4 regions of the Metabacillus herbersteinensis genome follow, and region 3 is predicted to be linked to each of the others. Evidence: predicted binding sites of a transcription regulator. Region 3 holds the regulator's gene; each other region holds the start of a gene.
What was found. The regulator Rex, encoded in region 3, represses fermentation and respiration genes when NADH is low (regulators of the CRP and FNR family bind a similar motif). The targets are predictions, from matches to a motif close to TTGTGAAATATTTCACAA.
Positions count from the first base shown of each region.

Region 1 (2,211 bases), on a different contig from region 3:
CTTTCTTTGTGATCAAACAATGAGGTTCCATTAATGAAGATCTTCCCTTCGGTTGGACTCAGAAGTCCCGCAATTAAGTGTAAGAGCGTCGTTTTTCCTGAGCCACTTTTCCCGACAATTGCAACCTGTTCGTAAGGTTCAATGACTGCTTTAATATTCCGTAATGAAAAACCTTCTTGCGAATAATGAAAGCTAGTTCCATTCAGTTCAATAGTTGGCGGTGATCCTTTACCATTTAGGCTTTTCGCTCCCCACTGAATTGCTTTATCTTTTTCCGCTAATTCCTCTGTGACTTTATTCGCTGCACCCATACTCCCTCTTCCCGTGTGAAATGCACTGCCTAGATCTTTTAGTGATAAGTAAAATTCCGGTGCAAGAACGAGAATAAAGAAAGCTGTAAAGAACGTAATGCTTTCAAATACGACTAAACGAATGCTCGCTTCGAGAGCAATTAAACCCATACTGAGCATTGAAATGAACTCTAGCATTAAGGACGACATAAAGGCAATTTTCAATATTTCCATTGTAGCATCCCTAAAATTGAGGCTGTTTTTTTGAATCAATTCCTTCTGATGAGAGGATCGACCGAACAATTTAAGAGTTGTTAGCCCTTGTAGAGTGTCTAGGAATTGACCAGAGAAAGCAGACAACTTCTCCACTTGTTCTTCTGACTTTTTTTGAGTCTTCATTCCTATAATCGCCATGAATAATGGAATAAACGGAGCTGTAATCACCATGATAAGCCCTGAATAAATATGCTGTGTAAAAACAACCACTAAAATCATTAGCGGCACGATCGATGTTTGAATTACCTGGGGAATAAATCGACTAAAGTAGCTATCAATACCATCCACCGCATCCATCATGACACTTACCTTTTGACCTGACTGTCCCTGCAAAGCAGACTGCATCGGATTACTTGAGATTTTATTTAAAAGCTTTTTCCTAAAATCACGCTTTACCTTTGAGGCCATTAGAACACCCGCTCGGCCACTTCCATAAGTTAAAGCACTTCTTGCAATAAGCACGATCAACAAGCCAGCTAGAAATGGCACGATCTCTTGGATGGAATGCCCACGCAAAAAGACGCGATCCACGATTGTCACAAAGAAGTAAGCCTGACCAATGACCGTTGCTCCCATCAGTACGGACGAAAAAATTAAAAACATCCTGGTACTTTTATGCGTCTTTGCTATATTTTTTAGTTCATTCATAATCACGATCAATCTCCCAACATGAAATGACGTATTTAAACCGAGAACTTCGGAATTATATAAGTTTAAGTTAGTGAAATGTTTCACAATGTTACATCTTCATTATACGTGATAGTAACAAAACATGCTTTAATTGAGATTGAACGTTTTATGACATTTACATTGTCTTTATTACAATGAAGAGTAGCATGTTGATGCTATTTTAAAAAAGATTATTTTATACTATTTTTATTTAAAAAGTATCTTCTACCAACGACTCCATTTATTTTTTTTGACATTTTTGTTCTATTAAAAGTATCATAGTATAAGTATATGGGAGGTATAATTATGTTAAATAAGCAGAAGATTGTATCAAGTGTCCCTCAAACTGGCTTTTTCGGTCATCCTAAGGGGTTATTCACTCTTTTCTTCACAGAGTTTTGGGAGCGCTTTTCCTACTATGGAATGAGGGCTATTCTAGTCTTTTATATGTACTATGAAGTTTCAAAAGGCGGGTTGGGACTTGATGAACCAACTGCACTAGCGATCATGTCTGTTTATGGTTCCTTAGTGTACATGTCCGGAATCATCGGTGGCTGGATGGCTGACAGGCTGTTCGGAACCTCAAAAGCCGTGTTTTACGGTGGTATTTTGATCATGTTTGGTCATATTGTTTTAGCAGTACCTGGAAGCCTCACCATGTTCTTTATTTCAATGGTTCTTATCGTTCTTGGGACAGGTCTCTTAAAGCCCAATGTTTCAACTATTGTAGGTGATATTTACAGTGAGGGAGACAATCGCCGTGATGCTGGTTTTAGTATTTTCTATATGGGGATTAACCTTGGAGGGTTTATAGCTCCACTTATCGTTGGAGAAGTCGGGTTAAAACATGATTTCCATTTAGGTTTTGCAATTGCTGCTGTCGGTATGTTTTTTGGCTTACTGGTTTTTGTTTTAACCAAGAAGAAAAATCTCGGCTTGGCTGGTACATATGTAGCTAACCCATTATCGCCTGCTG
Region 1 is NZ_JBHLVO010000016.1:49,078-51,288, reverse strand. It holds gene cydD (thiol reductant ABC exporter subunit CydD) at 1-1,214, opposite strand, end outside; gene ACFFIX_RS16925 (peptide MFS transporter) at 1,542-2,211, shown strand, end outside.
Region 1: cydD (thiol reductant ABC exporter subunit CydD) is a predicted target of Rex. The motif match lies at 1,286-1,303, and genes of this name have one in related genera.

Region 2 (2,211 bases), on a different contig from region 3:
AGGAATGTTCCTTATGTGCTCAAATCCAGTCGTGTCCAATCCAAATGCAAATTTTGTAAAAGCAGCCTTAAAAAAGCTAAAGTTTCTAGTTGCTGTTGATCTATTTGTTTCAGAGACGGCAAAATTAGCCGACCTTATTTTACCAACCTCTTCTTATCTCGAAGATGAAGGAACAATGACAAACCTTGAAGGTAGAGTAACTCTTAGGGAAGCGAGTCGACCTTGTCCAGGAGAAGTGAAGCATGACTGGCAAATCATTTGCGAGATAGCAAAAGTACTAGGTAAAGAGGAGTATTTTCCATATACAAAAGCAGAGGATATCTTTGATGAGTTAAGAATAGCGAGTCGGGGAGGTAAAGCCGATTATTATGGGATCACGTATGATCGGATAAGAAAGGAAGAAGGAATTCTCTGGCCTTGTCCTGAGGTAGATCACAAAGGAACAACGCGGTTATTTGAAGAGTCCTTTTCACACCCAGATGGTAAAGCAAAAATGATTGCTGTAAAAAGCATTCCCGATGTTCCAAAGGAGAAACCGAATGAAGAATTTCCGTTATACTTAACAACCGGACGAGTGATGTCACATTATTTAACAGGGGTTCAAACGAGAAAAAGCGCCGCACTGGCAGCGAGAAACTTTGAATCCTATCTTGAAATTCACCCAGAGACGGCTAGGAAGTATGGTATTGATCATAATAAATTAGTTACCATCACATCAAAACGAGGAAGTATAGTTGTCAGAAGTAAATGGTCAGAAAAAATAAGACAAGATACTGTTTTTGTTCCTTTTCATTGGGCGGACAGTCAAAATGTAAACAAACTGGTAGCAGAAGAGCTTGATCCGTCATGCAAAATGCCAGGTTTTAAACTGAGTACCGTTAATGTAACACCAGTATGACAACATTCAATCGAAAAAGATAGAACTTGCGGGGTACATATTATGTGCCTTTTTTTTATGGATAAAAAGGGTGCCTGTTCTTTAAAGATAAAATGATGTTAGAAAACCTGACATGAATGTAAACTTTTTCACTTTACCGTGATATGGTATAAGAAACTTTCTAAGGGGAGGAACACAGGGTGATTAAAAAGAAGCTTGTTCTTGTAGGAAATGGGATGGCCGGTGTTAGAGCGATTGAAGAAATTTTAAACGTTTCAGAGGAATTATTCGAGATAACAATTTTTGGGAGTGAACCACATCCTAACTATAATAGAATCCTATTATCAAAGGTGTTACAAGGTGACACTAAGATAAAAGATATTACGCTAAATGACTGGGAATGGTATGAGGAAAACAATATTACCCTTTATACAGGAGAAACCGTAACGAAAATTAACCCTGAGATGAAGGTTGTCATATCTGATAATGGAAGAGTTATACCATATGATGAAGTGATCATTGCAACAGGATCAGTTCCATTTATGCTTCCACTACCGGGCGCTGATAAACAAGGTGTAACGGCATTCCGTGATATTAAGGATACTGACGTTATGGTAGAAGCGTCAAAAAAGTATAAAAAGGCGGCTGTTATTGGTGGTGGCCTACTCGGTTTAGAAGCAGCACGTGGCTTATTGAATCTAGGAATGGATGTCTCTGTTATTCATATCGCACCAACGTTAATGGAACGCCAGCTTGATGAAACAGCAGGTAGGCTTTTGCAAAAGGAATTAGAAACTCAAGGGATGAAATTTCTACTTGAAAAGAGCACGGAAGAAATTTACGGGACAAACCGAGTAGAAGGATTGAAGTTTAAGGATGGGACACATCTTGAAGCTGATTTAGTTGTCATGGCGGTTGGGATTAAACCGAATATTGAATTAGCGAAAGAAAGTGGATTATCCGTAAACAGAGGAATTATCGTAAATGACTTTTTACAAACAGATCTTCCGCATGTGTACTCTGTTGGTGAGTGTGCAGAACATAATGGAATCCCGTATGGCCTTGTTGCCCCTTTATATGAACAAGCAAAGGTACTGGCTAGTCACATCTGTGGGCAAGAAACGGCACCATATAAAGGTTCGGTATTATCTACTCAATTAAAAGTATCAGGTGTTGAAGTTTTTTCAGCGGGTGACTTTACTGAGGGAGAAGATAAAAAGGCACTTAAAATATTTGATGAACAAGATGGAATTTATAAAAAGATCGTTTTTAAGGGAAGTAAAATTGTCGGCGCTGTTTTATTCGGAGACAGTAAGGAAGGAAATCGACTGTTT
Region 2 is NZ_JBHLVO010000001.1:594,656-596,866, reverse strand. It holds gene nasC (assimilatory nitrate reductase catalytic subunit NasC) at 1-898, shown strand, start outside; gene nirB (nitrite reductase large subunit NirB) at 1,078-2,211, shown strand, end outside.
Region 2: nirB (nitrite reductase large subunit NirB) is a predicted target of Rex. The motif match lies at 1,015-1,032, and genes of this name have one in related genera.

Region 3 (2,211 bases):
TCTTGTGCAAGATAGCCTATTGTGACATCTTTTGGTTTTATGAGATCTCCTGAATCATAGGAAAGAATACCTGCAATTACTTTTAACAGTGTCGATTTTCCTGCGCCGTTTCGACCAACTAGTGCAATTTTGTCTCTAGTTTGTACTTCTAGCTTAATATTCGATAAAATAAGATCAGCACCGAAGGATTTATTGAGCTGATTAACTTGTAACAAAATCATTGTATTCACCTCTGCTATTGATATTAGTGTAGCCTATCACTTCGAATGGGGCAACTAAAGGGATGTATACATACAATTGTCACAATACGTAAACAGACAGGATATAAAAAATAGTGTATAGTTAGGGGAATAATTAATGTCTCAATTTACCCATTTTAATAGACAAGGTAGAGCGAAAATGGTTGATATTTCTGAAAAGCAGACAACAGTCAGAACGGCCATCGCTAAAACTAGCGTAGAAATGCCTAAAACAGTTTATGATCTGATCACAAATTTTCAAATAGGAAAAGGTGACGTACTTTCTGTTGCCCAAGTTGCTGGGATTATGGCAGCAAAGAATACGTCAAACATCATTCCAATGTGCCATCCGCTCTCACTTAAAGCTGTTGATATTCACTTTAGTTGGGAAGAAGCTAAGCCTAGCTACCACCTCAATATCCGTGTCACAGTTAAAACAAAAGGGAGTACAGGTGTCGAAATGGAAGCGCTAACTGCTGCAACAGTCACCGCTCTTACTGTTTATGACATGTGTAAAGCTGTGGATAAAGGCATGATTATAGGTCAAACCTATTTAATAGAAAAAACAGGTGGCAAAAGTGGTCACTATCAAATAACTGAATAATATGTATGCCTAAACAGTACAGCTAGGTCATTACCTTAAAAACGACCGAGTTTTCTTTAGAACGTGAGGGATAAAAGAGTGAATATAGATCAATCTAAAATTCCGCAGGCAACAGCGAAACGTTTGCCACTGTATTACCGATTTTTAAAGAATCTACACTCTTCAGGTAAGCAACGGGTTTCCTCTGCAGAGCTTAGTGATGCGGTGAAAGTTGATTCGGCTACGATCAGAAGAGATTTTTCATATTTTGGGGCGTTGGGAAAAAAAGGGTATGGTTATAATGTGAATTATTTGTTATCCTTTTTTAGAAAAACGCTAGACCAAGATGAAATTACAAAGGTAGGATTAATAGGGGTAGGGAATTTAGGAACAGCTTTTTTACACTATAATTTTACAAAAAACAATAATACGGTCATTTCCATAGCGTTTGATGTTGATGAGAACAAGATTGGAACAGAAATTGGTGGAGTTGTTGTCTATCACTTGGATGAGCTTGAACAGCATTTACCAGAAGATGTTACGGTGGCAATCTTAACAGTTCCAGCACATGTAGCGCAATCAATTACAGACAGATTAATTGCTAAAGGAATAAAGGGAATATTAAATTTCACCCCTGCTCGTTTAAATGTCCCGGATGAAATTAGAATACACCACATTGATCTTGCGGTTGAACTACAATCGCTGGTTTATTTTCTAAAACATTATCCAAACGAATAATACTTTTTAAGGAGGTGTAGCTATGGGTCCGATCGGTCCAGGAAGTTTAATTTTAATAGTTCTTATTGCTATATTATTTTTCGGTCCAAAAAAATTACCTGAGCTTGGAAAAGCGGTAGGTAGTTCTTTACGTGAATTTAAGAACGCAACAAAAGGTTTAGCAAATGATGATGATGAAGAAAAAAAGAAAGAAGACAAGAAGTAAGATAGGATGAATCCGATATGAAACCTGAGGCAATGTCGGTCATAGAGCATATAACAGAACTAAGAAAACGACTTATACTTGTTGTCGTTTTCTTTGTCTTAGCAATCATTGCTGGTTTTTTGCTCTCAAGGCCGATAATTATCTATCTACAACATACAGAAGAAGCACAGAATTTAACGCTGAATTCTTTTAATTTAACAGATCCATTAATGGTTTATATGAAATTTGCTTTTATTATTGCCCTAATTATTACCTCACCTATCATTCTCTTTCAATTGTGGTCTTTTGTTAGTCCTGGATTGTATGAAAAAGAAAGACGGGTAACCTTGAGTTATATCCCAATGGCAATTGGATTGTTTCTTTCTGGAATCGCCTTTTCTTATTTTATTCTTTTCCCATTCGTTGTCGATTTCATGGAGGGAATATCAAGTGATTTAGGAGTTAAT
Region 3 is NZ_JBHLVO010000038.1:6,288-8,498, forward strand. It holds gene ACFFIX_RS24755 (ABC-F family ATP-binding cassette domain-containing protein) at 1-221, opposite strand, end outside; gene moaC (cyclic pyranopterin monophosphate synthase MoaC) at 358-843, shown strand; gene ACFFIX_RS24765 (redox-sensing transcriptional repressor Rex) at 922-1,560, shown strand; gene tatAY (sec-independent protein translocase protein TatAY) at 1,583-1,765, shown strand; gene tatC (twin-arginine translocase subunit TatC) at 1,783-2,211, shown strand, end outside.

Region 4 (2,211 bases), on a different contig from region 3:
CATCAACTTTAACACGTCCACGCATGTTTTCAAAGCCAGCTTCTTCCACGACGTTGTTTCCACGAACACCTGCAGCCCAAACTACTGTGTCTGCTTTGATTTCTTCCATTTGATCATCTTTTGCAACGATGATTCCTTTTTCTGTACATTCTTTAATTGCTGTGCCGATCATAAAGTCTACACCTTTACGTTGTAGGTGGTTAACAGCGTAATCCACTAGCTCTGGGTCAAAACCTGGAAGTGCTGTCGGAGCTGCCTCTACACAAACGATGCGAACTTTTTTGTTGTCAATATCATACTCTTTACATAGTTGTGGAACACGGTTCGCTAATTCACCTAAAAATTCAATCCCTGTAAATCCTGCTCCACCTACCACGATTGTCAAACGCTCATCACGTTTCACTTCTTCTGTATTGTAGGTAGCAAATTGATACTCAATATGCTCACGTAGTTGACGCGAAGAATTAATATTTGTAATTCCAAACGCATATTCCTTTAATCCTTTGATACCGAATGTTTCAGGTTGTGAGCCAAGTGCGACAACTAAATAGTCATAATGTAGCTCACTATTTTCGAGTACAATCTTCTTTTCATCTTTATTTATCGCAACAACTGTATTTTTTACAAAATTAACACGACTATTGTCAATAACATCTTTGATTTGATAACGCGCTTTATCATGATGTAACGTACCAGCTGACGCCTCATGCAACCATGTTGTTTCATAATGATAGTCATTTTTATTAACCAATGTAATATCTGCTTCGTTTACCCCAACTAACTTTTGTAAACGTGAAACTGTAATTAAACCACCATAACCTCCACCTAATACAACAACTCTTGGCTTTCTCACCGAAATACATCCACCTTTTTTATTTATATTTGTTGTCAAAAATCGAATTCTGCTATTTCTTAGCATCCACATCTTTACAACATTTTATTTTGACTTTGCACGAATAAGTTTGTGAAAACCTTCACTTATCATCGTACAATTAAACACAAAATCCCTTATAAAAATCTAATAAATTAATTTTAATCCTATAGTACATAATATCGATTTGAAATTAATTTTTCAAGCATATTTTTTTTATTAAAACGTTGCGAATATTGAAAATATATTTTATAATGGCTTTTACTTCTTCTAATCAGAGCGATGAAGTGTGAAACATTTCTCAATTTTTAGTATTTATATGCTTGAAGTGCACTTCACCAGTTTTTTGAACAAAGAAATACAAATGATTTATGGTATCATAGTAATTAATTATAAATTGCAGGTTGGAGGTTTTTAGGTGAAAGAAAATACAGAAGTATATGACATTACAATTATAGGTGGCGGCCCTGTCGGCTTATTCACAGCTTTTTATGGTGGTATGAGACAAGCAAGTGTAAAGATCATAGAAAGTCTTCCGCACCTCGGTGGACAGCTATCCGCATTATATCCTGAAAAGTATATATATGATGTTGCAGGATTTCCAAAGATTCGCGCTCAAGAATTGGTTGATAATCTTAAGGAACAAATGGCAAAATTCGAACCAACATTAGCATTAGAGCAGGCTGTAGAAGATGTTGAAAAACAAGCTGATGGTGTCTTTAAAATCACCACAAATAGCGAAATTCATTATACTAAAACAATTATTATTACAGCTGGAAATGGTGCATTTCAACCTCGTAAATTAGAGCTTGAAGAAGCTGTTAAGTTTGAAAAGAAAAATTTACATTACTTTGTTGATGACTTAAACAAATTTGCTGGGCAGGAAGTTGTTCTATGTGGTGGAGGAGATTCTGCGGTTGACTGGGCTTTAATGCTTGAACCAATTGCCGAAAAAGTAACACTCGTTCATCGTCGTGATAAATTCCGTGCTCATGAACATAGTGTTGAGCTATTAATGAATTCCAAAGTTGAAATTTTAACACCATTTATTCCATCGGAAGTAGTTGGCGAGGAAAATATAAACCAAATTATTTTAGATGAAGTTAAGAGTGATCGTAAAGTAGTCATTGACCTTGACGCTCTAATCGTTAACTTTGGTTTTGTCTCTTCTCTTGGTCCAATCAAAAACTGGGGACTTGAAATCGAGAAAAACTCACTTGTCGTTAATTCAAAAATGGAAACAAACATCGAAGGCATTTATGCTGCAGGTGATATCTGCACTTATGAAGGAAAAGTAAAGTTAATTGCAAGTGGATTTGGAGAGGCACCAACTGCTGTAA
Region 4 is NZ_JBHLVO010000003.1:140,209-142,419, reverse strand. It holds gene ACFFIX_RS05705 (NAD(P)/FAD-dependent oxidoreductase) at 1-919, opposite strand, end outside; gene yumC (ferredoxin--NADP reductase 2) at 1,290-2,211, shown strand, end outside.
Region 4: yumC (ferredoxin--NADP reductase 2) is a predicted target of Rex. The motif match lies at 1,159-1,176, and genes of this name have one in related genera.